One region of the Rummeliibacillus sp. JY-2-4R genome, then DNA from elsewhere that is predicted to be linked to it. Evidence: riboswitches for the same ligand, from Rfam matches in the RefSeq annotation. Region 1 holds a riboswitch; each other region holds the start of a gene.
The links. A riboswitch is a leader RNA that binds a small molecule or an ion and turns the genes downstream of it on or off. The one in region 1 is predicted to bind cobalamin.
Positions count from the first base shown of each region.

Region 1 (10,203 bases):
AAATGAACAAATCGAAAAAGTACATGTAGTAAAAGGTAAATTGAAGTTCACAGAACAAGAAATGAATGATGCATTCGAATTAATTGAAATCCTTACAAAATACAAAGTGAATTAAAAAAGAATCCTATTAAAAAAACCGCTTTAAGAGCGGTTTTTTAATAGGATTTATTGTTCACTTTTGCGTACGCCACCAACAGCGTAATGTTCTTTTTTCATTTCTTCAATAATAATTGTGACACTTTCCTTTGATGCATCAACAGTCTCAGAGATCGCTTCTGTCACTTTTTCAACAAGATTGTGTTTTTGTTCATCTGAACGACCTTCAATCATTTTAATCGTAACTATAGGCATTTTAGGTCCTCCTCGTGTGAATTTTAGTGTATATTCGTTATAATAACAAAAGCGGAGGGATTAAGCGAATGGCAAATGAAGATAAACCTAAAAAAATGGAATTTACAATTATAAAAAATAATCCAACAGATGGCCATAAAGGTTATGGAATTGGCTCATTATCACTTGAAAATGTTTCACCAGTAATTATCGATGTCGAAGAAAAAACAGCTGAAGTGGATGTCGGTGCTATGCATGCTCGTAGTGCAGTAGAGAAAGGCATCAAATTTACAACAGATCGTGCCGATTCAGAAGGTGGAAAACCCTATTGGTTAGTATGGGTAACGATAGAACAAAAGCCAAATGGTGCCTATTACGCAGGAGTTACAGCATGCGAAATGGTAGTAAACCGCGAAAAACGCAGAGGCTATAAAATTCTTGCAGACCATGTAAATAAAATGGATAAATCCATGAAACGCCAAATTATCGTGGACAACATGGATGCTTCTTCAAAACAGGTTTTAGGAGAATACTTGAAGAATTTCAATGAAGAAATGTGGCAAAATAGCAACGCAAAATTGCGAGAAGAGTTAGGTTTTTAAATCAGTAAATCTTGAAAAAATCTGTGTCACTTTACAAAGCGTTTTCAAGTCAATAGTTGAAACTGTCATGGAAAGGAAGTAAACTTGAAATAAAGCTTACAAAAGTAAGCTAGGACATTTTATGGAATTGCATGAGACATATGACATTTTAAATTACCCAAGGAGATGCCTTATGCCCCCATCTTTTTCATAAACGTAAAAGCTTTTACTAAGCGGATAACGGACCTGCTTAGTGAAAGCTTTTTACGTTTCAAAGAGAGAATGTATTATTCTAAGCATTAAAAAAGCTTTGCTCAAAAATTGTGAGCAAAGCTTTTATTGACCCCATAACTTATTCGAAAAACGAAAACGGAAATAAGCTCCATGTATCTTTTGTATCCCTCGTCAAATCTTTAACAATCGAAGGGTCCGTACATTTTTTCTTCGGTACATCTTTTTTCTTTAAATAAACTAAACGTTGTCGGCTACAACTTTTGGTTGCAATACCGCCTGTCTCTACATCGACAATAGCAGCTTCAACGCCCTTAGGAGCAACAAATGGTTCACTTGGTAAATCTTTATGGGCATTTTCCATAAAGTCAATCCAGATTTGCTTAGTAGCCCGAGAATCTGCATCGCTCGTCAATTGTTTTCCTTGATCATAGCCATTCCAAACGCCAGCTGTTAAAGAAGGAGAAAATCCAATCATCATTTGATCTGTCAAAGTGGTACCAGATTTTGCAGCGTAAGGTCTTGTTTGTCTGTTACGAAGGCTAATACCTGTTGCTGGTGCATAATCATTAAACACAGGATCGAACATTCCTGTCATCAGCTGGGTCAAAATAAAGGAATCATCTTTTTTCATAATTCTCTTTGATTCTCTATCTTTTACTTTGTAAATTACGTTACCTGCCTCATCTTTAATCGATAAAACGGTAATCGGTGTTCTTTTTACACCACCAGCGGCAATGGTGTTATAGGCAGCGGTCATATCCTTTAACGTAACCTCTGTTGTGCCTAAAGCTACTGAAGGAGTATTTTGTATCGTTTCGCCTAAACCAAAGCGATCTAGCATTTGTTTGAATTTCTTATAACCAACTTCTTCATACGTTTTAACGGCATAAATATTATCTGAGATAGCAAGAGCCTGTGCTAACGACAATGGATGGTTTGCAAATTTACCATTTACGTTTTTCGGTTCATATTCAGACCGTCCGCTGTCATATGTGAAAATCGTTTGTTCAGCATTCATAAATGTTAAAGGCGAAAAATTATTCTCTAAAGCCGTAGCATATAGGAATGGTTTAATAGCTGAACCGGGTTGTCTTTTTGCTTGTGTTACACGATTATATGGACTCTTAACATATTGACTGCCACCAACTAAAGAAGTAATATAACCTGTTTTTGGGTCCATGCTGACAAATCCTACTTCAAGACCTGACTTCGGAAGATTCTTTGCAATTGCTTCTTCAGCAGCTTTTTGATGGTATGGATTTAACGTTGTCTGAATTGTCCATCCGCCTTCTTCAATACTATGTCCACTACGCTCTAATATTTTCGAAGCCTCCGCCCATACGGTATCGATAAAGTACGGTGCACTGATTTTACCGCTATCCCATTCATCATACTTAAATGTCACTTTTTCTTGTTGTGCGCGTTCTTTTGCTTCTTTTGAAATCAAATTCTGATTTTGCATTAAAGATAGAATAAGTTGTTGTCTAGTATGGTTTTTATCCTCATTCGCAAGGGGTGAGTAAATACTTGGTCCCTTAGGAATTGCAACCAATGCTGCTGCTTCTGCAAGTGTTAAGTCTTTAGCAGATTTTGCAAAGTAATAACGGCTTGCTGCTTCAATGCCATACATGCCATGTCCAAAGTAGACTGTATTTAAGTAACCTTCTAGGATTTGATCTTTATCATAAAAAGTCTCAAGACGGTAAGCATATAAAGCCTCATTTATTTTCCTCATCCATGTTTTATCATGTGAGAGGTATAAGTTTCTGGCATATTGTTGAGTAATTGTACTAGCACCTTCCACTTTTCCCATAGCTTTTAGATCTTTCAATAGGGCTCCGGCAATACGAGTATAGTCAAAACCATGATGATGATAGAAATCTTGATCCTCCGTTGCTATAAGTGCTTCTACTACGAAGGGAGAAATTTCATCTAAATCCACCCAATAACGCCTTTGTTGTGCAAACTTATCACCAATTTGTTCTCCATCGGCATCTAAGAAAACGGTCGCTTTCGGGACAGTTAAGGAAGGAGCTCCTGTGATTTGAGCATATACACGGAGTGACAACAGAACGGTTGCAAATGCTGATGCACACACGATAGCCCAAATAACTATTTGCTTGAGTCGTATTTTCTTTTTCCGCTGCCGATGATAATCAGCTCGTTTCATCAAAATCGCTTCCTTTCCAATCGATGAAACTAGTATGTGAAATGTTTGGATAAACTAAACGAAGGAAAAGCACGAAAATTGACAAATTAGTGATGATTTGTTCGACATGCATCTCTAATAAGCTTTTAGAACTTGAATTTAAAGGCGTTTATCACATAAAAAAAGATATCCAATTGATAAAATTCAATTGAATATCTTTTTAGATTAAGAGGAAGTATGAACATTATTAACATGAACAATTTGATTTTTACCTTGCATGGCAGCCTGATCTAAAGCCTGATTTGTTGCAATAATAAGAGAAGGAATATCTTCTCCATTATCAGGATAGTTGGCGATTCCTATAGATACAGCAATCTGGATTTTACGACCTTTTGATAGGATTATTGGATTTTGATGAATCTGCTTGCTAATAGCATGTGCATAATGTAAAGCAAATGCAGGTGCAGTATGTTTACAAACAACATAAAATTCTTCGCCGCTGATTCGAGCTGTATCCATACCATCATGTTCTAGAACAAATTGATTTAGGCACTTACCAATTTGCTTTAAAACCTCATCGCCAACAATATGGCCATAAGTGGTATTAATCTCTCTAAAATGGTAAATATCAATTAATAGTATTGAAAAGTCTTCGTTGTTTTGTAAATACTCATCTATTATACTTTTGAACTTTTTAATGTTCGGCAAATTAGTTAAATAATCTGTTTCTGCTAACTTTTCAATTGCATGTATTCTGTCAAATCGCTTTCTCATTAAATTTAAAACAAACACTGTAGCATAGAGAGCAGGGACGGAATTAATGATTAAAGTAATAATAAAGATAAGATCTTCTGAATCTTTGCTTAGTAGAGCAAGAGCAATACTAATTTGTAAAATAGTATAAACCAAGTAATAATGCATGTTACGAAGTGAAATAGGCTTCCATATCGCAAATAGTGAAAGGAATAATCCCATAATCATGGTGTTTAAACCAGCAAAAACTGAAGAGTAAGAAATACCCGCAATATAAATTCGAAATAAACCAATTAATACAGAAGAAACTGCTATTGAAATTGGACCACCGATTAATCCTGCAATGATTATAATAACATTTCGAATATCTTGAATGACATGATTATTAAAGTGAATCGCTGTTACCATTAGAAGTAGTCCAGTAATCGCCGATGCTACTCCAACATACCATGGATGTAAATCTAAATATGAATCAAGGATTTGTTGGAGATATTCATACACAAAATAAAAGAAAACAGTAAAAGTAAATAATAGTGAGAAATTGATAATTAAATCAAGGATCAATTGGAATCACCACCGAATTAGTACGTACATTATAACATCAAATTTTACATTAAATTAGCAAATTCGCTAAAATGTGACGTAAAATGAAATAATATAAAATAAATGATGTAATAATAAGAAGTTATATAAATGTTGTATCTTGAAAAGAAGTGTTATCCTATCCTATAATAAGAAGGTTATATTAAGAAGGAAGCTGAGGCGTCGTAATTTGTCAGATACACTTACAGCACCCATAAAATTAAAAATTATTACCACCATTAAACAACCAGATACTCCCTTAGAGAAATATGAACTTTGGTCTGAAGGTACAATTCTGAAAAAACGTGATCAAATCTATTTGCGATATGAAGAAGTACAAGAAGATCAACATATGAACACGACACTACGATTTGGTCAGGAAGACGCAATTATTATTCGCAATGGCGATCTTAAAATGCGCATGCCATTTGTACTTGGACAAGCTCAAAGAGGGCACTACAATAGTCAATATGGACAATTACCAATCGTGACAGTAACGAAAGTGATGAAATTCGAACCGTCAGAAACACTTCAAAACGGTCGATTTTATTTACAATATGAATTGTTTATCGGCGGAGAATCTGTCGGAGACTATGCATTAGAACTGAACTATACGGAGGGAAATCAATGAACGCAGTAGAACAAGTACAACAAGCCATTAAAGAAGCGCTTGTTGCAGCGATTCAAAAATCGGAACTAGTAGAAGATACAAGTTCTTTAGACATCCACTTAGAAACACCAAGAAATAAAGAAAATGGCGACTACGCTACAAATATTGCAATGCAACTGACTAAATTAGCAAAAAAACCACCACGTGCTATTGCAGAGGCAATTTTAGAAAATCTAGATACAGAAAATACTAATATTGAAAAAGTAGAAATTGCAGGACCAGGCTTTATGAATATCACTATCCGCAAAGACTATCTTGCAGATGTCGTAACAACTGTTCTTGATCAAGGTACTGAGTATGGCCGCAGCAATGCTGGAAAAGGCGAAAAAGTTCAAGTTGAATTCGTATCAGCAAACCCAACAGGTGATTTACATCTAGGACATGCGCGTGGAGCATCTGTAGGTGATTCTTTATGTAATGTATTAGATTTTGCTGGTTACAACGTATCACGCGAATACTATATCAATGATGCAGGTAACCAAATCACTAAATTGGCAAAATCTCTAGAAGCACGCTACCGCGAAGCGCTTGGATTAGATTCAGATATGCCTGAAGATGGTTATCACGGCAAAGATATTATCAAAATCGCAGAAGAATTATCAAAAGAATTTGGGAAAGATGTCTTAGAAAAATCAGAGGAAGAACGTTTTGAATTCTTCCGTGAACACGGTCTAAAACACGAATTCGGCAAACTTCAAAAAGATTTAAGAGACTTCCGTGTAGATTTCGATGTATGGTTCTCTGAAACTTCTTTATATAAAGATGGTAAAGTTCAAACTGCACTTCAAAAACTAAAAGACAATGGTCATGTTTTTGAACAAGACGGTGCTACTTGGTTCCGTTCAACTACGTTTGGTGACGATAAAGATCGTGTATTAGTTAAATCTGATGGTTCATACACATATCTAACACCAGATATCGCATACCATGAAGATAAATTAAATCGTGGTTTTGATAAGCTGATCAATATTTGGGGAGCTGACCACCACGGCTATATTCCACGTATGAAGGCAGCGATTGAAGCACTTGGCTACAACCGTGACACATTAGAAGTAGAAGTAATCCAAATGGTAAACCTTCTACGTGACGGCGAAAAAGTGAAAATGTCAAAACGTACAGGAAACGCAGTAACTCTTCGTGAATTAGTAGAAGAAGTAGGCCTAGACGCTGTACGCTATAATTTTGCAATGCGCGCAGGTGACACACACTTAGATTTCGACTTAGATCTAGCAGTAAAACAATCAAACGAAAACCCAGTGTACTATGCTCAATATGCACATGCACGAATTTGCTCTATCTTACGTCAAGCAACAGAAAAAGGCTTCACACCTTCAACTGAACATCTTGACACATTATCATCAGAAAAAGATATAGAAGTATTGAAAAAAGTGGGCGATTTCCCACAAGTTGTAGCAGATGCAGCTCGCGTACGCGCACCACATCGTATCGCAAACTACATCCAAGAACTAGCAGCAACATTCCACAGCTTCTATAACGCAGAAAAAGTACTAGACGCGGAAAACAAAGAACGCTCTGAGGCACGCCTTGCCCTAATCACAGCAGTCCGCACAACAGTAGCAAACGCACTAAAACTAATCGGCGTATCAGCACCGGAATCAATGTAGTGCTGAGGCGGCTCGTTCAGACCCGAAAATCACATAAGCTTTCGAATCGAAAACGTCCTTTCAGTTTTCGACCGAGAAAGCGTTGTGACTCGAGGGTCTAGCCGCCGAAGCCGGAAAAATGTAAGTACTTCAACCGCTCATTAAAGCGTAATAAAAAAGAATGATCTATAAATAAAAAAAGGACATCGCATATTTTAAATAATATGTAATGTCCTTTTTTGCTTCATTTGTATTAAATACATTCTAGTCTTTTTCCTCTTCAGTAAAGGAAAGTTCGCTATCTTTATATGGTATATGTTCTACGAAAACCTCTATTGCATTTCCGTTTGCATCTTTTCCGATTCTTTTATAAACATACTTGTCCTTCGTTACTTCTGTTAACTCAACAATAGATTTGGTTCCTTTGGATTTAGATATGAGGATACGAAAATTACCATCATTCGTTATAAAGAAAAACCCATAATCGCGACTCTGTTTTGTTGTTTTATCAAAGAATTCATATTTTGATGTTTGTGCATCATATTTTGCAAGACCAATAAAACCTGCATTTTCTTTTGTTAAATCATTATGATTTTTATCATAAACAATGGTTCCTTGCCAAGCAGTACTTCCAAGAATCCTTGAAATTCTCTCACCCTTACTTAATGAAGCTTCCTCATTTCCCTTTACTTCTGAACTAACCGGTATTTTTGTTTCATTTGCGGTAATATCCTTTTTGTCAAAAACCTGCCATTGACATGCGGATAAAATCATTACACTTGCAAGAATAACGACCATCAATATTCTTTTCATATTTCACCCTCCATATTTTACTATCAGTACCACTGTTACCGATTTTTAGACTTTTAATACTTTTAAAATATTTACTTTTTAAACTGAGTGGATGGAGGTAAGGGGAGGGGGTCTAAATAATCCTAGTAAGTCTAAGAACAGCTTGAGTAGATCTAATCCATGCTCGAGTGGTTGTAATCCTGCGCGAGTATTTCTAATCCAACCCAAAATACTCTACTCCCAAGACATAAATAACTACTTTCCATTCCACACCTTCCACAAAAACCAAATATTCGGTATAATGAAAAAGTAATTGAATTGATCAATACGGTTCTCAGGGATTATTTTTGTTTCTGAGTAAAAGGGGAAATCGGTGAAAATCCGATGCGGTCCCGCCACTGTAAGTGCAAGCAAATCGTAATGCCACAAAGACATTGCTTTAATTGGCATGAAAGCACAAGTCAGGATACCTGCCGTATTTAAAACCACCGTTACAACTACGAGGATAGATTAGGTGTTTAGAGTCATTTTATATGTCTGTAAACTAATCTCTCGTTTGTACGGGAGATTTTTATTTTTATAGGAGGCTTTACAGTGAAGAAAATATGGCAACTTGGGTTTATGCTTGTAATGGCATTCATTTTATTAGTTGGATGCAATCAATCAAGTACTCAAAAATCAGCAACTGACAAAACAGAAAAAACAACGCAATCTACTGAAAAAACAGCTACATATCCAATGACAGTAAAAGATGCATTAGGAAATGATGTGGTGTTCAAAGAAGCACCGAAAAAGATAGTATCACTGATTCCTAGTAATACTGAAATATTATTTGCCCTTGGTTTAGATGACAAAATCGTTGGTGTAAGTGACAACGATGATTACCCAGCAGCTGCTACGAAAAAGGAAAAAGTAGGCGGTATGGAATTTAACGTTGAAAAAGTTTTAAGCCTAAAACCAGATGTGGTTTTTGCACATGAATCTAGTGCAGAATCAGTAAAAACAGGATTACAACAATTAAGAGATGCAGGGATCAACGTCTTTGTTGTAAAAAATGCAGCAAACTTTGAAGAAACTTACCAAACGATCGAACAAATTGGTCAAATTACAGATCAAACAGAAAAAGCAGACAAAATCGTTGCTGACATGAAAGCAAAAGTAAAAGAAGTACAAGAAAAGACTGCTAAAGTAAAACAACGTACTGCATTTGTTGAAACTTCAGATGAACCTGAAATCTACACAGCGGGTAAAGATACATTTATGGAAGAATTCTTTAAACTAGCAAACATCAAAAATGTAGTAGATGATCAATCAGGTTGGTTTAAAATTGATTCAGAAGAAATCGTAAAACGTAATCCAGATACAATCATTGTTATGTACAATTACGTTCCAAATATCATAGAAAAAGTGAAGAAACGTCAAGGCTTTGATAGTATCACTGCAGTCAAAAATAATGCAGTTGTACAAGTCGATGCCAACTTAACAAGTCGTACAGGTCCTCGTCTTGCTGAAGGGTTAGAGGAAGTAGCGAAAGCTGTTTATCCAGAGGCATTTAAGTGAGGAAAATCTTCGTAAGATATATCGTGTCCATTGCTATTCTTGTCTTAAGCATTTGGCTTGGTATATCGATTGGTTCTGTAAAGGTTCCGATTAGTACGTTATGGAATATGGGAGCAGATGAAATAGCAACCAATATTTTATGGAAGATACGTATGCCTCGTGTCATATTAGCAGGTCTTGTGGGTGCAGCATTAGCGATTGCTGGTGCTGCCTTCCAAGCATTGCTAAAAAACCCGCTTGCAGATCCATATACGTTAGGAGTGTCATCAGGTGCCTCTGTAGGCGCTGTAATGACGCTCTTTTTCAGTATTTCGACCCCTATTTTAGGTATTTACACATTACCCACTTTCAGCATGATAGGGGCGTTATTATCATTACTTATCGTTATAGGGTTTGCTAAATTGGTCGATCGAACGATGAAAATGGAAACCCTTATTTTAACAGGAATTATCGTAAGCTCATTTTTAAGTTCCATCATATCCTTAATGATTGCTTTAACAGGAGAAGAACTTCGCCAAATTATTTCATGGTTAATGGGAAGTGTCTCCATGAGAGGGTGGCCATATGTGAAGATGATTTGGCCGTTTATTGCAATCGGCACAGTTCTTATTTGGATAAACAGACGTGAACTGAACGCTATTGTTTTTGGTGAGGAACGTGCAAAATATTTAGGAGTAAATGTTAAGAGAAGTAAGATGATGTTATTACTTGGTGGCTCCATGTTAACCGGTTCAGCTGTTGCAGTATCTGGCACGATTGGATTTGTAGGGCTAGTAGTACCACATATGACCAGGTTATTGTATGGTTCAGACCATCGCCATTTATTGCCGCTATCTTTTATAAATGGGGCATCATTACTTATCCTTTGTGATTTAATAGCACGTACAATTATTTCACCTACAGAATTACCGATTGGTGTCATTACAGCATTTTTGGGTGCACCTGTAT
Region 1 is NZ_CM132623.1:358,005-368,207, forward strand. It holds gene ACWV26_RS01785 (YwgA family protein) at 1-115, shown strand, start outside; partial or broken gene ACWV26_RS01790 (2-hydroxymuconate tautomerase) at 166-381, opposite strand; gene ACWV26_RS01795 (YwhD family protein) at 420-932, shown strand; gene ACWV26_RS01800 (transglycosylase domain-containing protein) at 1,264-3,315, opposite strand; gene ACWV26_RS01805 (GGDEF domain-containing protein) at 3,520-4,611, opposite strand; gene ACWV26_RS01810 (DUF1934 domain-containing protein) at 4,820-5,260, shown strand; gene argS (arginine--tRNA ligase) at 5,257-6,924, shown strand; gene ACWV26_RS01820 (DUF4822 domain-containing protein) at 7,168-7,716, opposite strand; cobalamin riboswitch at 8,007-8,187, shown strand; gene ACWV26_RS01825 (ABC transporter substrate-binding protein) at 8,290-9,255, shown strand; gene ACWV26_RS01830 (FecCD family ABC transporter permease) at 9,261-10,203, shown strand, end outside.

Region 2 (10,203 bases), 1.3 Mb from region 1:
CCACGTCCAGTTAAAGAAGTGAACGAAAAATTGTTAGCAGCTGGCTTTATTGGCGGTTATGACTTAGGAAAAGATTATGGCTATAACGATCAAATGCTGATTGCTGTAACAGAACAACGATCAAAAGAAGAGATTGACCAATTTGTAGAAGCATTGGAGGCGGTTGTAAATGGTTGATTATAATGAATTAATCTTTGAAATAAGCAGTCAAGGACGTGTAGGTTACAGCCTTCCGAAAAGTGATGTTGAAAGTATTGATTTACAAGATAAATTTCCAAAGCATTTGATTCGTGACGAAGCAGCAGAGCTTCCAGAAGTATCTGAGCTTCAACTTGTGCGCCATTATACAGCACTTTCAAATAAAAACCATGGGATTGATAATGGTTTTTATCCACTTGGCTCTTGTACGATGAAATACAATCCGAAAATTAACGAAGATGTGGCACGCCTTGCAGGATTTAGCCGCATTCACCCATACCAACCAACTGAAACGGTACAAGGTGCATTAGAGCTTCTCTATAATTTACAAGAAGAATTAGCGGTCATCACGGGTATGGATGCAGTAACTTTACAACCTTCTGCAGGTGCACAAGGTGAGTGGACTGGGTTAATGATGGTCAAAGCTTATCATGAACAAAAAGGTGAAATTAGAACAAAGGTACTTGTTCCAGACTCTGCACATGGTACAAACCCTGCTAGTGCAAGCGTTGCTGGATTTCAAACCGTAACCATTCCATCCAACGAAAATGGATTAGTTGACTTAGAAGAATTAAAGAAACATGTAAATAATGATACAGCTGCATTAATGCTAACAAATCCAAATACACTTGGATTATTTGAAAAAGAAATCATCGAAATCGCGCAAGTGGTTCACGAAGCTGGCGGCCTACTCTATTATGATGGTGCGAATGCCAATGCCATTTTAGGGAAAACTACTCCAGGAACAATGGGCTTTGATATCGTGCATTTAAATCTTCATAAAACTTTCACTGGCCCGCATGGTGGTGGAGGTCCTGGTGCTGGTCCTGTAGGTGTAAAAGAGAAATTGATTCCCTATTTACCAGTGCCACGCGTTGAAAAAGATGGCGAACAATATGTCTTGAACTCAAATTACCCATTATCAATTGGCCGAGTAAAAGGATACCATGGAAACTTCGGTATTTTAGTTCGTGCTTATACTTATATTCGTACAATGGGACCAGTAGGATTACGTGAGGTTTCTGAAGGGGCTGTTCTTCATGCCAACTACTTACGTAAAAAACTTGAGCCATACTTCGTCTCACCTTATTCACAAATCTGTAAGCATGAATTTGTCTTATCAGGTTCCAAACAAAAGAAACTGGGTGTCAGAACATTGGATATGGCAAAACGTCTGTTAGATTTCGGTTACCATCCACCAACAATTTACTTCCCATTAAATGTTGAGGAATGTTTAATGATCGAACCAACAGAAACAGAATCTAAAGAAACAATCGATGCTTTTGCAGATGTAATGATTCAAATTGCAAAAGAAGTAGAAGATAATCCAAGTATAGTTCTTGAAGCTCCTCATACAACGGTAGTTGGTCGAATGGATGAAACACTAGCAGCAAGAAACCCAATTTTACGTTATACAAAAGAAAAAGAAGTTGGGGAAGAGAAAGAAACCGTAAAAGCCTAAAAATAGGGGTGAAGAACCTTGCATACACAATTAAATGACCGTGTAAAACTATTAATTTCCTGTCCAGAAAAACCTGGAATCATTTCAACTGTTACGAATTTTTTAGCAGCACACAATGCAAATATTGTCCATTTTGACCAATATACAACAGATCCAAACGCAGGAGTGTTTTTTATGCGTATTGAGTTCGATTTAGAAGACGCAACTTCGTATGAAAGTCTTGAACAGGACTTAAATGTATTAGGCCGAGATTATAATTTAGATTGGCAATTAAGCAGTAGTAAAAAAAGAAAGCGAATGGCGATATTTGTTTCTAGACAAGACCATTGTTTAATGGAGCTCCTCTTACGTTGGAAGTCAAAAGAAATAGAAGTGGATATTCCATTGGTGATTAGTAATCATCCTGATTTAAAAGAAGTAGTAGAAAGTTATGGGATTCCTTATTACCATGTTCCAATTTCTAAAGATACGAAGGAAGAAGCGGAACAAAAAGTATTAGAACTATTAAACGGAAAAGTAGACTTTATTGTTCTAGCAAGATATATGCAAATCCTTTCTCCTAATTTTGTATCTAAGTATCCGAATCAAATTATTAATATTCATCACTCATTCTTACCAGCATTCGTTGGGGCGAATCCTTATGTGCGAGCGTTTAACCGCGGAGTGAAATTAATTGGTGCGACTGCCCATTATGTCACAAATGATCTTGATGAAGGACCGATTATTGAACAAGATGTACAGCGCATTAATCATCGATATACAGCTGAAGATTTAAAGACAGCTGGACGTCATGTAGAAAAAAAGGTTCTCGCCGAAGCTGTTTCCTGGCATGTTGAAGACAAAGTACTTGTCCATGGAAATAAAACAATTGTCTTTAACTAAAAAAACATAAAAATAACCCACCTTGAGTTTAAAACTCAGGTGGGTTATTATAATTTCCTTTATTTAGCCAATGCTTATTTAAAAGCAGGAATTCTTTTCAAAAATGCACAAACTGGAATAGAAACGATTAGCCCCAAAACATTTTGAACGATGTCTCCAGGGATAGAGGCAACTGGTTGAATCCAGTTTCCATAAATAATGCCTTCGCCGACATAATAGACAGCAATCATTGGTGGCATAGAAACAATTGTAGCAATTATATTGATTCCTATACTGTTTCCTTTACGGCCATTTGATTGTGCAATTTTCCCTACGATAAAGCCCTGTAAGCCACGAGATACAAAAGTAATCGGTGCCCACAATGTCCAACCAGATACTAAGTCGAATAATCCCATCCCAAAAGCTCCAGCAATTGCACCAGTTTTAGGACCGAAAAGAATCGAAATGATAAAGAGCATGGCGGTGCCCAAGTGAACCAAACCACCATTAGCTGCAATCGGCAGTTTAATATTTAAAAGAAGTGTTGCTACGAAAACAAGTGCAATACTCAATCCGCTTAAAACCAAATTAAATGTTCGTGATTTGGTAGTAGAATGACCTACAGTACTTTGCATATTAAAACCTTCTCCCATGATGTATTCAAGGAATAGTTGCGCGCAAATTCCAAAGACTCTGAATTCCAACTTGTTGAATCAGTTATCTTAATTACTCATAAGATTAGCACTGGATTGGTCTTAGTGAAAGTGTCAAATTTGCAAAAAATGTAGTGGTCAGTTTTAAGCGGTTAATGAATGCTTAAGAATTATAAATGCCATAGAAACTAAGTCGTATCTATGTTTTTATCGAAAAATAATAGTGAACTATTAATATTCTATTAATTAATAATTTTCTGAATTTATATTGACAGTTTTCCTATTAAAAGATAATATTTTCTTTATAGTGAACAATGTTTACTATATAGGGAATGATGAGGGAGAAATGTGTGATTTAAAATTAAATATGGGGTGGTAAATATGAAAAAATACAATGTAAATGAACTGATAGAAAAGCAGCATTTTAATGGTTTTCATGCTCTGATTATTTTCAGCTGTGCGTTCATTATGATTTGTGATGGATATGATATGTTTATGTTTGGGACAATTGTACCTTCATTGATGGATGAGTGGGGAATCACTTCTGTTGAGACGGGAAGAATCGGAAGCTTTGCTTTAATTGGTATGATGGTCGGTGCATTATTTTTTGGGCCATTAGCCGATCGAATTGGACGAAAAATAGTTATTTTAATATGTACATTTATTTTTTCTTTGTTCACATTTACTTCTGGATTTTCACACGATGTTACTTCATTTGGCATTCAACGTTTAATTGCAGGTATTGGACTTGGAGGTGCAATGCCAAACCTAGTTTCATTAGTAACTGAATATGCACCAAAAAAGTATAAGAGTATATTTGTTGCCATTATGTTCAGTGGGCATCCATTAGGTGGTGTAATAGCTTCTTTCGGTGGACTAACTATCCTTCCTAACTTTGGATGGAGAGCAGTCATTTGGGTAGCGATTCTACCTATTATATTATTGCCGATTATTTATAAAACGCTTCCAGAATCACCAGCGTTTTATATCCTACGTAATAAAAAGGACCAATTATTGAAAGTTTTAAATAAGCTTGACAAAGAAGGCAATTATACAAATAAAGATGAATTTGTCATTCCAACTAAGTTAACAAAAGGCGTACCTGTTAAACATTTATTTAAAAGTAATCGCGCTCTTAGTACCATCATGTTTTGGGTTGCCATTTTCATGTGTTTATTGGTTATGTATGGTTTAAGTACATGGCTTCCAAGTATCATGATGCATGCAGGCTTCGAATTAGGCTCTAGTATGTCGTTCTTGCTAACATTAAATGCTGGGGCATTGATTGGTTCGATTATAGGCGCTTGGTTAGCAGACCGTTTTGGATTAAAAAGAATGGTATTTCTATTCCTATGCGTAGCATTCGTAACTCTTACCGCGCTAAGTTTTAATCCACAAGCAATGTCCTTATACATTCTTATTTTCTTAGCGGGAGCAACAACTACAGGAGCTCAAATCATAACAAATGCTTTTGTATCACAATATTATCCAACAGAAATACGTTCTACAGGATCCGGTTGGTCTCTCGGTATAGGTAGAATCGGTGGGATGCTTGGACCAATATTTGGAGGGATTTTACTTGCAGCTCAATTAGCTACTCAATTAAACTTCCTAGCTTTTGCAATTCCATGTATCATAGCAGCAATCGCTATTCTATTTGTACAGGAAAAATATAGCCAAAAAGAAAAAGCAGTGTATAACGAAGCAGAAGTATCTTATAATTAAAAACAGCACAAAACCCCATCCACGAACAATAGTGGATGGGGTTTAACTGTTTTAATGATCATTTAGGCTATTACTATAATATGAACTAGGCTTTACTAAATCCTCTTCCATTTGATCTAAAATATCATCAAGCTCTTGCTTCGTTTTAGGGTTAATCAACATCATATAATCACTTGCAGATTTATGATTATAATTATAAGAAGCCGCTGAAGCAGGGAGAGTTGAACTAGATATAAAGCCTAATAATAACATTGGAATGAATAGTAAAGTTAAACGTTTCTGTTTTTTTCTCATACTATTTAAACTCCTAACGTAATGGATTTGTTAAAATGTTTTGATATTAGTCTACCCGGAATTTTAGATTTAAAAACAAAATTAGATAATAATTCATAGTTTATAGATAAAATAGAGACAAGACATTTATAGTTAACTGTTTAAAGTTATCATGTGAAATGAATGAAAGAAGGGGTACTTATTTTGATATTAAAAGATGTTTGTCAATGTGAATACACGAATTCACTTAAACTAGAAGCTGATTATTGTGCAGATCCAATTTGGTGCAATAATTGTGGCTGGAATCTAGATATTGATGACTTCCCACTATCAGATGAACTTCAAGAAGAATTATTCCAATGGACACTACAATATAAGAAAATGCCAAAAGATAAGCATAATAAAATGGGACTAAATCTTACTGAAAAAGTAAAAACGGAGTTAGGTTCAGATTTTACAATTGTGTTTAAAGCTGACAAATAGTTTTCAAAAAGAGTTGTTTAATGAAGAGATGTATTGAGAAGCATGCTTTATTTTTACCTGCGTAACACTTTTTATTATCCCTATGTATAGTAAGAATATCAAAGGGATGATAAGGAGGAATAACAATGCAAAACATAGAAGTTCAAGTGGAAAAATGGTATAGAGAAAATGTAAATCAAGAAGAGATTGATAGAAAAGTTATTGCCACGCTAGATTATGTAAAGAGAACCAGATCCGAAATGAAACACTTTATGATTTTTGTATATGAATTTGTTAAACCGCAACCAAAAAAGATTGAATCACGTAGAATATTTTTGGATAGGATTTTATTTCAAGAAGAACCGCACTATACTAAAGCGCAAAATTCTATCAGATATAAAGAAGTGATGAAAGATTATCAAGTAGTCAAAAAATTAGTAACAGAACAATTCAATCAACACTCAATGCTTATTGACAGATATTATGTCGATTTTAATGCAGCGGATGGTTGTCTTGGGGTAATCTGTTCTGCATATGTTTAATCAATTCAAGCATAGAAATTACCTTAGGCTAGGGACTTTTTTTAGTCTGTAGTTTATTTGTTATGCAATGAAACGTTATAAAGGGTCTGATTATATTCCTATAAATAGAATAAAATAGGTATATAGTATATACTCTCCTGTCATATTATTATATTATGTAAGAATACTGTTAGAAAGGAGTGGGCAGCTTTTTAGCAAGATAATTAAGCTTATTTCTACATTCATGTTTTGTAAATCTAAATAACTGAAGATTCTATTAAACAACTAGATAAAATGAACGTAGAAATAAAATATGGAGGGAAAAAGGTTGAAATTGATGAAATTTTTCGTTTTACTGAGCGTCCTATTAGTGAGTACGCTACTTCCAACCAATACATTTGCAGCGACGAAAGAAATGTATTATCCCGTTGCAGGGACAGCCAAAAATTCTCCTGGGATTTATAAAGCCGTTCCAAATGGAAAGTCTTCTGCTGTATTGAAGGAAAAAGTTTATACTTTAGTAGATGCAAAAAAGCCACCGATTAAATTAAATGATGTAAATTTCTTTTTAGTAAATGGTAAATTAGCAGATACCTCGCAATATGATCCATATTCAGCAAATGTAAAACCAATTCGTGATGTACAAGCAGTTGGAAAAGATGTATATTTTACTAAATTTGTATTTGATAGTATCTATGCTGGTAGTTGTGGTGGCGGTGGAGCTACTATTCTTGAAATCTATAAACGTGCAAGCAATGGAAAAGTTAGTAAGGTTGTAACAGATAAAGTTTCCTCAGATGCTAAAAATGCATTTGTCATAACCGGCAATTCTATGTACTATGCAAAAATAGTCAACGAAGCGATGGGGAATTTTACAATTGTTAAGTCTTCTTTAAGTGGAAAAAGTAAACAAACCCTTCAAAAAGGTGTAGACGACTTTTGGGTTAATAAGAAATCAATTTATTTTGTAAAAAGCGGTAAGTTATATCGTATGGATTTGAATGGGAAAAGTTTAAAATCAATTACTTCCAAAGAAAAATTATATGGTAATACTGGTTGTGGTGAAGGAAATTATTCAGTATCCAATAATGGTATGATAATCAGATCATATAGCGATAATAGCAACTATTTCTTAGATTTTACAAAATTAACGATTACAAAACTTGCAAAAACAGTCCAAGGCAATGTATTAGACGTAGACCTTCAGAGAAAACGCTTAATTGCTATTACTTATGGTGATAATGAGGCGAGTGTTTATGCTCTTTATGATTTTAATGGTAAACGAATTAAAACTTTAAAAAGCTTTAATTGGGATAAAGGACCACAATTCTATTCTGTAGATGTTAAAACAGGACAACTTTTATATATAGAAGATTCTCGATTAAAACAAATTAAATTTTAAAATGTAATAGTATTGCATTCACACTACTACTCTAGTATCATTATTAATTGAAAATTCAATAAAAGTATAAGGTGCCCGAATTTTTAGGGAGAATAGGGAATGAAGTAAAATCTTCAGCGGACCCGCCACTGTAGGGGAATCGTTTGTCGGAAATGCCACTGGATTAAATTCTGGGAAGGCCCGATGAAATCATGACCCCGAGCCAGGAGACCTGCCTTATAACTTGAAATGAACAGATGATGGAAAAGTCTGCGGTTTATTTGTGATGCAAATAAACTGCAGGCTTTTAATTTTTATTCGGGAGAGATGAAAATGAGCTTATTACAAGAAACTATTGAAAAAATTGAAGACTTAGACAAAGAGATGATGTTAAAAGCAAGACAAAGAGTGGATAGCCTCATCAAACCACCGACAAGTCTAGGGAAATTAGAAGAAATTGCAGTTCAACTTTCAGGGATTACTAGAGAAATATTCCCTAAAATTGATCAAAAAGCTGTCATTGTTATGGCAGCGGATCACGGTGTTTATGTAGAAGGCGTTACAAGTAATCCGCAAGAAGTAACATTTGCTCAAACTCTTAATATTGCAAAAGGAATCACTGGAGTAGGAGCTATCGCAAAAATTTCTAATGCAAAAATCGTAACAGTTGATATCGGCGTTAAGGAAGAAATCACAAATGATGCAGGTGTCATCAACCGAAAAATTAAAAAAGGAGCAGGGAATATTGCCCAAGGACCTGCCATGACAAGAGAAGAAGCAATCAAAGCTTTAGAGGTAGGCATAGAAATTGCAACTGCAGAAATTCAAAATGGTACCAATTTGCTAGCCACTGGAGAAATGGGTATTGGTAATACCACGCCAAGTACAGCTATTCTATCTGTATTAGCTCAAATTGACCCAGAAGGAATTACCGGTAAAGGAGCCGGACTTGGTCAAGGCGGATTAGCACATAAAATAGAAGTAATAAGAAAAGCCATTGAAATAAACCAACCAAATCCACATGACGGCATAGATGTCCTAGCGAAAGTAGGGGGCCTAGAAATTGCTGGAATGGCAGGTGTCATGCTAGCAGCTGCAGCAAACCGCGTTCCAGTAATTGTTGATGGTCTAATCTCCACAGTCTCAAGCCTAATCGCAACAACTATCGAACCAAAAGTAAAAGACTATCTAATCACATCCCATGCCACAGACGAACCAGGCGGTAAAAAAGCAAGTGAACTACTAGGCAAAGAACCAATGCTCAAAATGGATATGTGCCTAGGCGAAGGATCTGGAGCTGCCCTAGCCTTCCCAATCATCGAAGCCTCATGTAGTATGATGAGAAATATGGCTTCTTTTGAAGAAGTAGGGATGGAGATTTAATTTTTAGCAAATTGTTAATTAAAAGTAGTTTATAAAGTTGATTGTAAAGCGAGAAAACATAGTTTGATAAAGTATAGGGTATTGCAGTATAAAAAATCCCAATTTCTTAACTAGAAATTGGGATTTACTGATTTATTAAAACGAGATACAATTCTCTGATTATCGAAATTCGTTGTGAATAGGTGTAAACAAATCCTCATTCGTATTTCTAACGATTGAAAAATTATCAACATTATAATGGCCATGAAGAATTTCGTTATGGTGAAGAATAATTTGACTTGCAGATAAATTTTTTGAATCAGAAGTCGAATGACCATCTCCAACTAATGTAACATCAAAATTATTGACTGTTGCCGTTCGAACAGCTGTATCAATACAATGCTCTGTTTTACATCCCATAATCACCAGATGCTTAACACTATTTTTATTTAAATGTTCTAGTAATGGAGTTTCATAAAAAGAATTTGTAGCAGCTTTATCAAATATGGTAGCAGCAGATGGAACTTGAATATCCTTATGTATTTGAAACCCAAGTCCTTCTCCCTTTGAAACATCTAAATCTCGTATAAAAACAATAGGAATGTTCTCGTTTTTTGCTTTATCAATTACAGTGTTAATGTTAAGAATGATTTTCTCTTTCTCAAAAACCCCATGTTCTTCAGTATTACCCTCAATTAAATCCTGTTGAGCATCAATAATCAACAAAGTTTGTTGCAATTATTTTTCCTCCTTATGCATTTATCAATAATTTTTTGAGCTACACATTATATTTCTTCAAAAATTTATTTATACCCTCTATCGTCTAAAGTAAATTAATGGAATTTGCATCTGTAATTCTTTATTCAACCCTTATTCAACCTTCCTGTAATTTTTGGGAATTTTTACTATTAACTCATGTTACAATGGAAAAAGATTAAGTTTGAACATAACCAAGCGTAGTGCAAGCTAGAATGGGAGGAAAGTGATGAAAATTAAACGAATTCTTATGATGATTTTTCTTAGTATTTTTCTCGCTTCTTGTAGCAGTTCTTTGGAGAATTTGAGTAAATGTCCTGACGCTGCAATAGACTATGCGGATGTATTAATGATGAATGGTATAATATATCAACATCATTCACCTGAGATAGAAGATGAAAATAAACAAATAAAGGTTGAAAAGGGGCAGAAAATAGGAGAAGTCAGGTATAAATTGGCGAATCATGCCTGTAGTAGCTATAAAATGAAAAACGGAGATTCTACTTTTATGGACATAGGAACACCCATATATATAGTAAAAGGATATCC
Region 2 is NZ_CM132623.1:1,696,833-1,707,035, forward strand. It holds gene gcvPA (aminomethyl-transferring glycine dehydrogenase subunit GcvPA) at 1-177, shown strand, start outside; gene gcvPB (aminomethyl-transferring glycine dehydrogenase subunit GcvPB) at 170-1,660, shown strand; gene purU (formyltetrahydrofolate deformylase) at 1,679-2,542, shown strand; gene ACWV26_RS08235 (ECF transporter S component) at 2,617-3,156, opposite strand; gene ACWV26_RS08240 (MFS transporter) at 3,556-4,899, shown strand; gene ACWV26_RS08245 (hypothetical protein) at 4,951-5,193, opposite strand; gene ACWV26_RS08250 (hypothetical protein) at 5,377-5,655, shown strand; gene ACWV26_RS08255 (hypothetical protein) at 5,781-6,176, shown strand; gene ACWV26_RS08260 (hypothetical protein) at 6,484-7,557, shown strand; cobalamin riboswitch at 7,610-7,790, shown strand; gene cobT (nicotinate-nucleotide--dimethylbenzimidazole phosphoribosyltransferase) at 7,870-8,919, shown strand; gene ACWV26_RS08270 (cysteine hydrolase family protein) at 9,079-9,636, opposite strand; gene ACWV26_RS08275 (hypothetical protein) at 9,884-10,203, shown strand, end outside.
Region 2: it holds a riboswitch for cobalamin, as region 1 does, so the genes downstream of both, cobT (nicotinate-nucleotide--dimethylbenzimidazole phosphoribosyltransferase) here and ACWV26_RS01825 (ABC transporter substrate-binding protein) in region 1, are expected to answer to the same signal.

Region 3 (10,203 bases), 1.6 Mb from region 1:
AGATATCAAACGACAAGCACTTAATGTTTTTCGTATGGAATTACTTGGCGCAACTGTTGTTTCCGTTGATCAAGGCGGAGGTACGTTAAAAGATGCGGTCAATGAAGCGCTTCGCTATTGGGTTACAAATGTGGAAGATACACATTATATCCTAGGATCTGCAACTGGACCCCATCCATTTCCAAAAATTGTCCGAGATTTCCAAAGAGTAATCGGTGTAGAAACACGTAAACAAATTCTTGAAAAAGAAGGCCGTCTACCAGATGCAGTAGTTGCTTGTCTTGGAGGTGGTAGTAATGCGATTGGTATGTTCCACCCATTTGTTGATGACGAGACTGTAAAATTATATGGTGTTGAAGCAGCGGGTAGTGGTATCCAAACAGGGCTTCATGCATCTGCTTTTGCCGAATTGAAAGAAGGCGTATTACATGGGGCATATACTTATTTATTGCAAGATGAAAATGGATTTGTCCAAGAAGCTCACTCGATTTCAGCTGGGCTTGATTACCCAGCGGTAGGGCCTGAACATTGTTATTTACATGATATAGGTCGTATTCAATATTCCGCTGTTACTGATGATGAAGCATTAGAAGGTCTACAATTATTGTCACGTACTGAAGGGATAATTCCAGCTTTAGAAAGTGCTCATGCAATTTACCGTGCAGTAGAAATTGCGAAAGATATGAGTCCTGACGAAATTCTTGTCATTTGCTTATCAGGAAGAGGAGATAAGGATGTTGAAACGGTAAGAGAAGCTCTAGGAGGCAAAAAATAATGATAACAAAACCATTACAACTAGCAATTGAAGGAAAAGTAAATGCAGGACAAAAGGCTTTTGTTCCATACATTATGGCTGGAGATGGTGGTTTATCTTCCCTCCGCGATAAAATTCTTTTCTTACAACAAGAAGGCGTTACAGCAATTGAAGTAGGTATTCCATTTAGTGATCCTGTAGCTGATGGTCCTGTTATTCAAGATGCTGGTAATCGTGCATTAAAAGAAGGCGTTAATCTAAACGTAATTTTAGAAGAAATTGCGAAGTTTAAAGATGAAGTCAAAGTACCACTAATTATCATGAGTTACATCAATCCAATTATCGCATATGGAATTGAAAAGTTTGTAGCAAAATCTGAAGAAATTGGCATAAGTGGCTTAATCATTCCGGATGTACCTGTCGAAGAAGCTGAAATTATTACGGCTCATCTTCAAAACACATCAATCGCGTTAGTCCAATTAGTTTCTCTAACAAGTCCGAAAGAGCGAATAGAAAAAATTTCAAAAGCATCAGAAGGTTTTGTCTATGCGGTAACTGTAAATGGTATTACTGGTGTACGAAATGAATTTGGAAATTCACTTGAAGATCATTTCAAAACATTAAAAGAAATGAGTGAGATCCCTGTTCTAGCTGGATTTGGTATTTCAACACCTGAGCAGGTTGAACAAATGGGCGCAATGGCAGATGGCGTAATCGTTGGAAGTGCTATTGTAAAAGCTTTCCACGAAGGAAATAAAGAATTCATTAAAGAATTGCTACCGAAAGTAACCGTAGGAGAGTAGATCACCTCCAAAGTTTAAAACTTACACCCCATGATGTAATTCATCATGAGGTGTTTTTTAACAATAGCTATTGATTAATTTTGAATTTAATAATTGTACTAACTCTTGTTTACTTCTAGGTAGATTTACGGTTTCTATGGAATCATTTTTTGATTGCAAAACTTGAGCCATTTCAAATATCCAAGGCTTATCTAAATGTGCTTTCTTAAGTAGCAATTCATTTTGAAAAATATCATATGGATTCTCATGGTAAATTACCTCTCCATTATTCATTACAATAATCTCATCCGCCCATTCATAGGCAAAATCAACATCATGAGTGGATAAAATAATCGTCTTATTATCTGAATGTATTGAATTTAATAAGTGTAAAATTTGCTTTGCATAATAGGGATCAAGTCCAGCAGTTGGTTCATCCAAAATAAATACATCAGGATTCATTGCTAACACTCCAGCAATTGCAACTCTCTTTTTTTGACCAATACTTAAGAAATGAATTGGTTTATCTTGTAAATGAGTTACTTCTGTTTCTTTCATTGCCCATTCAACCATTTCAGTAACTTTTTCAATTGGCCAACCAAGATTTAATGGACCAAAAGATATATCTTGGCGAACATTTCCGGCGAAAAGTTGAGAATCTGGATCTTGAAATACGATTCCAATGTGAGAACGTAATGCAAGTAATGATTTTCGATTATATTTTATTGGCTGATTTTGAAAGAAAATCGTACCTTTTGTTGGGTGCAAAAGACCATTTAAGTGTTGAAATAATGTAGATTTTCCAGCGCCATTATTACCAAGTAACGCAATCTTTTTTCCTTTGGCTATTGTCAAAGACAAATTATGTAACGCATTCGTCCCATCAGCATATGTATGCGTTAGATTCTGAATATTAAAAAATAATTCATTCAAACCAGAGTGCCCCCAAACTGAAAATAAACAACCATAATTAGCGAAATGATAAAGAGAATAATGATCCAATTTTTCCTTGAATATTTGTAACAATCTTCAAGAAAAACTATGGATTCATCGTAACCACGAGCATTCATGGCCATAGATAATTCTGTAGACCGTTGAAAGACTTGAACAAATAATGAAGAGATAAGCATCCCTAATGAATGCATACTACGGATAACAGATAAATATCCTAGTCTAGAGTTTTGTGATTGGAAAATTTCAATCGATTTTTCTAAAAAAACAAATATAAAACGGTAAGTAAGTTCAATTAATTCAATTAATAATTGAGGTATTCTACATTTCCTTAAAACCTGCATGATATCATGAACAGGCGTCGTTAACGTTAAAAAATATAAACAACTTATGCTACTCAAGACTGAAAAAAATAATTGGATACATGATTTAACGCTTTGTTCTGAAATGTAAATTGTCCAGTTGTGCAATTGGAATTGCCAAATTGCACTATGGATTAGTTCAGCTTGTCGAGTGAATGATATTAAAATACTTATCAAACTACTAATGAGAAAAAAAGTAGGTATGGATAACATTTTCAAATAATATGACAAAGGAATTTTAGCTACAACAACTGTTATAAAACTCATTACAAAAAATGTGATTAGTGAAACTAGCTCGTCTTTGACAGATAATGAAAATAATAATAAAAAAATAGCAAATATAATTTTTTCGACTGGATGGATCTTTGCAAGTCGATTGATATAAGCGTATTGATCAATGAGTAGCATGGTTACCTTTGCCTACTTTTCCTTCTGATTTTTTATGTTTTCCACGAGAAAGTCCGATAAAATATCCGATGAATCCAGCACCAATAGCAGCTTGTAAACTGAACAATAAACTTTCAATTTCGCCACTTGGTGGTTCCCAAATACTTGAAAACCATGGTTGATAATTTATATCAATTTTATTAATTGTAGCCTCAGCTTCAGCATCAGCACCACTGAATTCAGCGCCCTTTTGAAAAAGCAAAGGGAAAATCGCTAATATAACAACAATTGCAATTAAGAGAAGATTTTTTTTCATTATTGTTGTGCACCTTTCTTAAATACTTTTAGCGCATTTAATTCTGCTAAGTTGTATTTTTGTAAAAAATTCATAATCACAACAGTCAGAATACCTTCACTCACTGCTAACGGAATTTGTGTAAGAGCGAAGATACTACTAAATTTAGTGAAAGAGGCAATGAAGCCACCCACTTCTGATGGGAAAGCAAGTGCTAATTGGATTGATGTGACAACATACGTACCCAAGTCACCAAGAGAAGCAGCTAAAAATACCGCAAATGAGAATGATAACCCCAATTTGGCCACTCCTTTATATACACCATAAGAAATAAGCGGACCTACGATTGCCATAGAAAATGTATTTGCTCCTAAAGTCGTTAAACCACCATGTGCTAATAACAAAGCTTGAAATAATAGAACAATAAAACCAACAATGCTCATTGCAAATGGACCAAACAGAACAGTACCAAGACCTACACCGGTAGGATGAGAACAGCTACCTGTTACAGATGGTATTTTCAGTGCAGATAAAACGAATGCAAAGGCTCCTGATAAACCTAGCATCATCTTAGTTTCCGGATTTTCAATAATTGTTTTTCGAATTGAACGGAATCCAATGACTAAAAATGGAATAGTTATAGCCCACCAGAAAATGGCCCATTCGACAGGTAAAAATCCTTCCATGATGTGCATGGCAAAAGCAGGTTTTGGCACGATCATGATTGCCGTAAGAAAATAAATAAGTCTCCAATTTAATAATTTTTTTACTATTTTCATGAATTTTTCCCTCTCTATTCGTATTCATTTGTTAGATAATATTTGACGCCACCCCTTTAATACTTTGTAGGACATAAAAAAACACTTCCTCGAACTGAAGAAGTGTAAACGAATAGTAAACCAATACCAAATGTAAAAGCATATCTATTCTCACACCTATCCTCGTAGGCTGAATCGAATCCACACTTTTGGCAGGTCTCCTGGCTTAGAGTCATCATTATGTTCTAACCTTCCCATCGTTGACAGTGGCATCTAAGAACAAAACTCGTCTTTACAGTGGCGGGACCGCGTTTGTATTTCACAAACTTCCCTATTAAGCTAAATAAACTAATTTAGCACCATAAAGTTTATTGAATTGTAAGATTACTCCCCAAGTGTATCATTTTTATATTTTCAATTCTACTAAATTTTTTATAAATAAATTTTTTTACAAAAGATGAACATAGAAAAGTTAAAAGTTTAAATTACTAACAAATTAAGTACATAAAACTCATATAAATTGTTTGATTCAAAAAAATATATTTGAAATTATTAAAAAATGGTATATGATTGTTTTAAGTTTTAAATTTACTAAATTATACAATTTCATAGAATTTTAAAAGTGCCTTTATAAGAATATAAGGGATAATAGGGAAATCGGTTTAAGTCCGATGCAGCCCCCGCTACTGTTACATGGATGAAATGATGCGTACTCACTGGTCGAAGTTAGTGACTGGGAAGAGATCAGAGTAAAGTGAAGTGAAGCCAGGAAACCTGCTTTTAAATGTAATGTATGATACTTTTCGGAGGGAAAGGTAAAGACTAATAAGCAGATTGTTGTTATGTACATATGATAATTTTCTGAATTCTCTAGTTTTTAAACCTTAATTCTTTGAATTAAGGTTTTTTTCTTTCCTTTTCTAAAGAAAATTTTTGAATTGGAGGATTTATATGACAACTTGGAATTTAGCTAGTATGAAAAGTCATTTATTCATTTGTAATGGAAGTTCATGTATGAGAAAAGGTGCTGAAGATATAACAGTGGCAATTCGAGATGAAATTGCACACTTAGGTTTAGATGAACAAATTCATACAACAAGAACGCGTTGTAATGGAAGATGTAAGGATGCTTGTATCGTTATTGCTTATCCGCAAGGAAGCTGGTATAAAGCATCGACTTCTGAAATAGGTCGCGAAATTGTAAGAGATTGTATTACACAACATAACAAGCAAAACACAATCTACCAAATGAAAGATGGGAAAATGATTCTGAACCCAAAAGTTGCCTCCATAACTGGAATTGATAAAAGCAAATAAAGTGAAACTTCAGTCAGTGGAAGGTTTTATCCCCACTGATTGTTAATCCCGGTCTACTGTTTCTAAGATTTCAAGTGTATGCTTCAAATCAATCGACAGTACGAACTCTATTGGTTCAACTAACTTTGTGCAAACGCATCAGTAAGTTTCATTGTATCTCATCAAAAGGGCGTTTACTGGTATTTGACCCTCATATATTTTCTATATAAACCCTTCAACTTGGGGTGAAGGTCTTACTGTCGGTTAATGCGGGATAAATCATATAGGGAGTGATTACACGTGACAAAACAAGGAAAACTATATGTCGTTGGTTTTGGACCTGGGGATTTTAAACATATTACAACAAGAGCCGTTGAAGCCCTTCAAGATAGCGATTTTATTATTGGTTATAAAACGTATGTAGAACTCGTTCAAGATTTAATAAAAAATGAAACAACTGTCATCAGTACTGGAATGACAGAAGAAGTATCCAGGGCGCAAGAAGCCGTTCGCCAAGCGGAAGCTGGTAAAAAAGTAGCTGTAATCTCAAGTGGTGATGCAGGTGTTTATGGAATGGCAGGTTTGGTATATGAGGTTTTAATCGAAAAAGGGTGGTCGGAAGCAAATGGGGTTCCTATAGAGATAATTCCTGGGATTTCTGCTATTAATTCATGTGGTTCATTACTTGGCGCTCCGATAATGCATGATTCTTGTACTATCAGTTTGAGTGATCATTTAACTCCATGGGATCTAATCGCTAAAAGAGTAGAAGCAGCAGCAATGGCCGATTTTGTTATTGCACTGTATAACCCTCGAAGCGGAAGAAGAACACGCCAAATTGTAGAGGCACAACGAATTCTACTTCAGTACAGATCTCCTGAAACACCAGTTGGTCTTGTAAAAAGCGCTTATCGTGATCGTCAACATATTATCATCACAAATCTAGCGGAAATGTTAGATCATGATATTGGTATGTTAACAACAGTTATTATTGGGAATTCTTCAACTTTCCTTTATGACAATAAAATGATTACTCCTCGTGGTTACCAAAGAAAATACACATTGAACACAGAGAAACAATCTTTAAAACCACATCAACGATTAAAAGCAGAAGCAGAACCTTGGGCGATGGATCAAGAAACCGGTGTTCAACGAGCGCAATCTTCTGTTGCAGTTGCTGAAAAAGTAACAAATGTTCAAATGAATGAAGCTGTAAACCCTTCATTACCAAAAATTAGCTCGTATGAAATGGCGATGGAAGCATTAAAACGTGTAACTGGAGAACAACCCAAAACTTCTCAGTACGTACATCAAAACTTTGAAGAAATTTTCGAATTAGCCGTAAGTCCGGGTGTAGCAAATAAAAAATTCACACCTGAACAAATGATGACATTAGCAATGGTAGTTGGAGAAAAAGGAACAATGGAATATACACCAAATCATCAAATCGTATTAAAGATTCCAACTTCAAATCCAGAGAGCATTACGAATAAGCTACAAGGAGTTGGATTCCTACTATCACCAGTTGGAGATGTACTGACATTAAAAGCATGCGATTTCTGTGACGGTGAAAAAACGGGTGGTATTCCTTATGCAGAAGAAATACAAGAAAAATTAGGTGGCGTTCAGTTACCGAAAGAATTAACAATTGGCTTTAATGGATGCGGAATGGCTTGTTATAAAGCGGTAACTGAAGATATTGGCATCATCTATAGAAAAGGGAAATTTGATCTGTTCTTGGGAGCAAAACCCGTTGGAAGAACAGCGCATGCTGGACAACCTGTAGCGGAAGGTATTGAACCAGACAAAATCGTTGATGTGATTACGAGCATTATCAAAGAGTATAAAGAAAATGCACATCCAAATGAGCGACTATTTAAATACTTCAAAAGAGTAAAGCAAATACAAGGATTTGTTTATCAAGATATCGCACCAAAAATTAATATCGAACCAGCTCCATGTGGAGACTGATTTAGGAGGAAAATCAATGAAAGCCATTTTATTTGTAGGTCATGGAAGTCAATTAGCAGCAGGTAATGAGGAAGTAACAAATTTTATTGAACAGTTGAAACCTACATTAGATCAAAATTTACTAGTAGAGTGTTGTTTCCTTGAATTTGCATCACCAAATATTGCTCAAGGAATCGACAATTGTGTTGCAAAAGGAGCAACTGAAATTCATGTGGTACCAATTATTTTATTACAAGCTGGACATTCGAAGATACATATTCCTGCTGCTATTGACGCTGGCATTGCCAAATATCCAAATATAAATATTTTTTATGCAAGACCTCTAGGAATTCATGAAAGTATTTTTGATATCTTGAAAGAACGTCTTGTTGAAAAAGGTTTTGACATCGGAGAAAAGAATGACGATACAGCGATTCTTCTAATTGGTCGTGGTGGTAGCGATGTTGATGCCAATAGTGATTTCTATAAAATTGCTCGAATGCTTTGGGAACAATTAAATGTGCTCACTGTTGAAAGTGCATTTATGGGCGTTACTTTCCCAACAGTTGAACAAGGTATTGAGAGATGCGTAAAGCTTGGAGCAAAGAAAATTGTGATGCTTCCTTACTTCTTGTTCACTGGTATTTTAATGGAAAGAATGCAAGGAATGCGAGCTGATTTTGCTTCAGAATATCCAAATGTCGATGTGAAATTAGCGAATTACTTTGGCTATCACAAATCACTACAAATAGTATTAAATGATCGAATTGAAGAATCATTGCAAGGTGAAGTAAAGATGAATTGCGATACTTGTCAATATCGTATAAATGCTGCTGAATTTGTAGAACATCACCATCATCATGACCATGAGCACGGACATGACCACAACCATCATCATGACCATGAGCACGAAGAACATTTAGTAGGTGTTCACAAATGATTTTCATGTTAGCTGGTACAAGTGATGCAAGAGAACTCGCAATCGAAATAGAAAACAATGGATTGAAAGTAATTGCTACAGTTGTGACAGAATCTGCGGCTAAGAGTTTAATAGAATCTGGTATTCAAACAAATATTGGCCGTTTAACTACAGAGCAAATGATTCAATTTATAAATGACAATGATTTACAAGCACTAGTTGATGCAAGCCATCCATTTGCTGAAGAAGCCTCAAAAAATGCGATTGCGGCGACGAAAGCTATTGGCATTCCATATATCAGATATGAACGAGCGAGTCAATCTTACAATAATCAACTAGTAACGATAGTACAAGACTATGAACAAGCAGCACAATTAGCTGCAAAGAAACACGGTGTAATTATGTTGACAACTGGTAGTAAAACATTAGGGATTTTCACAAAGCATTTATTAGGCTTAGAAAATACTAGAGTCATTGCACGAATGTTACCGAGACTAGACAATATGGAAAAATGCCAAGCATTAGGTGTAGAACAAAAAGACATTATCGCGATGCAAGGGCCATTTTCAAAAGAGTTAAATATGGCACTTATTCATCAATACGAAGTCACACTTATGATTACAAAAGAAAGTGGCAAAGTTGGTTCAGTAGATGAAAAGTTAGAGGCAGCACTTGAATGTGGTATTGAAACGATTATGATTACGAGACCAAAAATACAGTATGAAAATATGCATTCAAGTTTTGAAGGCGTTTTAGAAGAATTAAAGTTGAAACTAATAAATTAGGAGGAAATCAAAATGGATTTTAAAACAGATTTTAAACCACTTACAGTTGCACCTGATAATATTTACGAACATAGTTTTGCAACAATTGCAGAGGAATATGGTCCACATGATTTTACGGAAGACGAATGGAAAGTTATTCGTCGTATCATTCATGCATCTGCAGATTTTGATCTAGGTAGAAGTGTCATTATTCATCCAGATGCAATTGGTGCAGGAATAAAAGCAATTCGCGCGGGGAAACCGGTTATTGCAGATGTTCAAATGGTGGAAGTTGGCACTGGGCATAAACGTTTCCAAAAACACGGTGGTGATATTTACTGTTATATCTCAGATGACGATGTATCACAAGCAGCAAAAGAAGCGGGAGTTACACGTGCAATTATGTCTATGCAAAAAGCTGCTCATTTCCATGAAGGGGGAATTTATGCCATTGGAAATGCACCAACTGCACTTTTAGAATTGATTCGATTAATCAAAGAAGGTAAAGCAAAACCTGATTTAATCATCGGTATGCCTGTTGGTTTTGTTTCAGCTGCTGAATCCAAAGAAGAATTAGCAAAAGTTACAGAGGTTCCATTTATTACGAATATCGGTCGTAAAGGTGGAAGTACAGTTACTGTAGCTGCATTAAATGCTATTTCAATTCTAGCCGATCAAAAATAATGCAAAAGAAAAATAAAAAAGACCCATCGCAAATGCGTCATGGCTACACAACAGGCGCTTGTGCGACAGCTTGCACGAAAGCTGCATTAACAGCCCTAATTACTGGTGAAGCACAAGAAACAGCTACGATTCATTTACCAATTGGGCGAGATGTAACGTTTACGATTGAAAAGAATGTATTTACTGACAAAGGAATGTCTTGCGAGACAATCAAGGATGGTGGAGATGATCCAGATGCTACACATGGTGCTTTGATTGTTTCAACAGTTAGTTGGCAAGAAGAATCAGGAATTAGTTTAGA
Region 3 is NZ_CM132623.1:1,924,575-1,934,777, forward strand. It holds gene trpB (tryptophan synthase subunit beta) at 1-775, shown strand, start outside; gene trpA (tryptophan synthase subunit alpha) at 775-1,557, shown strand; gene ACWV26_RS09305 (energy-coupling factor ABC transporter ATP-binding protein) at 1,615-2,469, opposite strand; gene cbiQ (cobalt ECF transporter T component CbiQ) at 2,466-3,257, opposite strand; gene ACWV26_RS09315 (energy-coupling factor ABC transporter substrate-binding protein) at 3,244-3,552, opposite strand; gene ACWV26_RS09320 (energy-coupling factor ABC transporter permease) at 3,552-4,310, opposite strand; cobalamin riboswitch at 4,484-4,668, opposite strand; cobalamin riboswitch at 4,893-5,085, shown strand; gene ACWV26_RS09325 ((2Fe-2S) ferredoxin domain-containing protein) at 5,241-5,606, shown strand; gene cobJ (precorrin-3B C(17)-methyltransferase) at 5,886-7,556, shown strand; gene ACWV26_RS09335 (sirohydrochlorin chelatase) at 7,573-8,475, shown strand; gene cobK (precorrin-6A reductase) at 8,472-9,239, shown strand; gene ACWV26_RS09345 (precorrin-8X methylmutase) at 9,252-9,902, shown strand; gene ACWV26_RS09350 (cobalt-precorrin-5B (C(1))-methyltransferase) at 9,902-10,203, shown strand, end outside.
Region 3: it holds a riboswitch for cobalamin, as region 1 does, so the genes downstream of both, ACWV26_RS09325 ((2Fe-2S) ferredoxin domain-containing protein) here and ACWV26_RS01825 (ABC transporter substrate-binding protein) in region 1, are expected to answer to the same signal.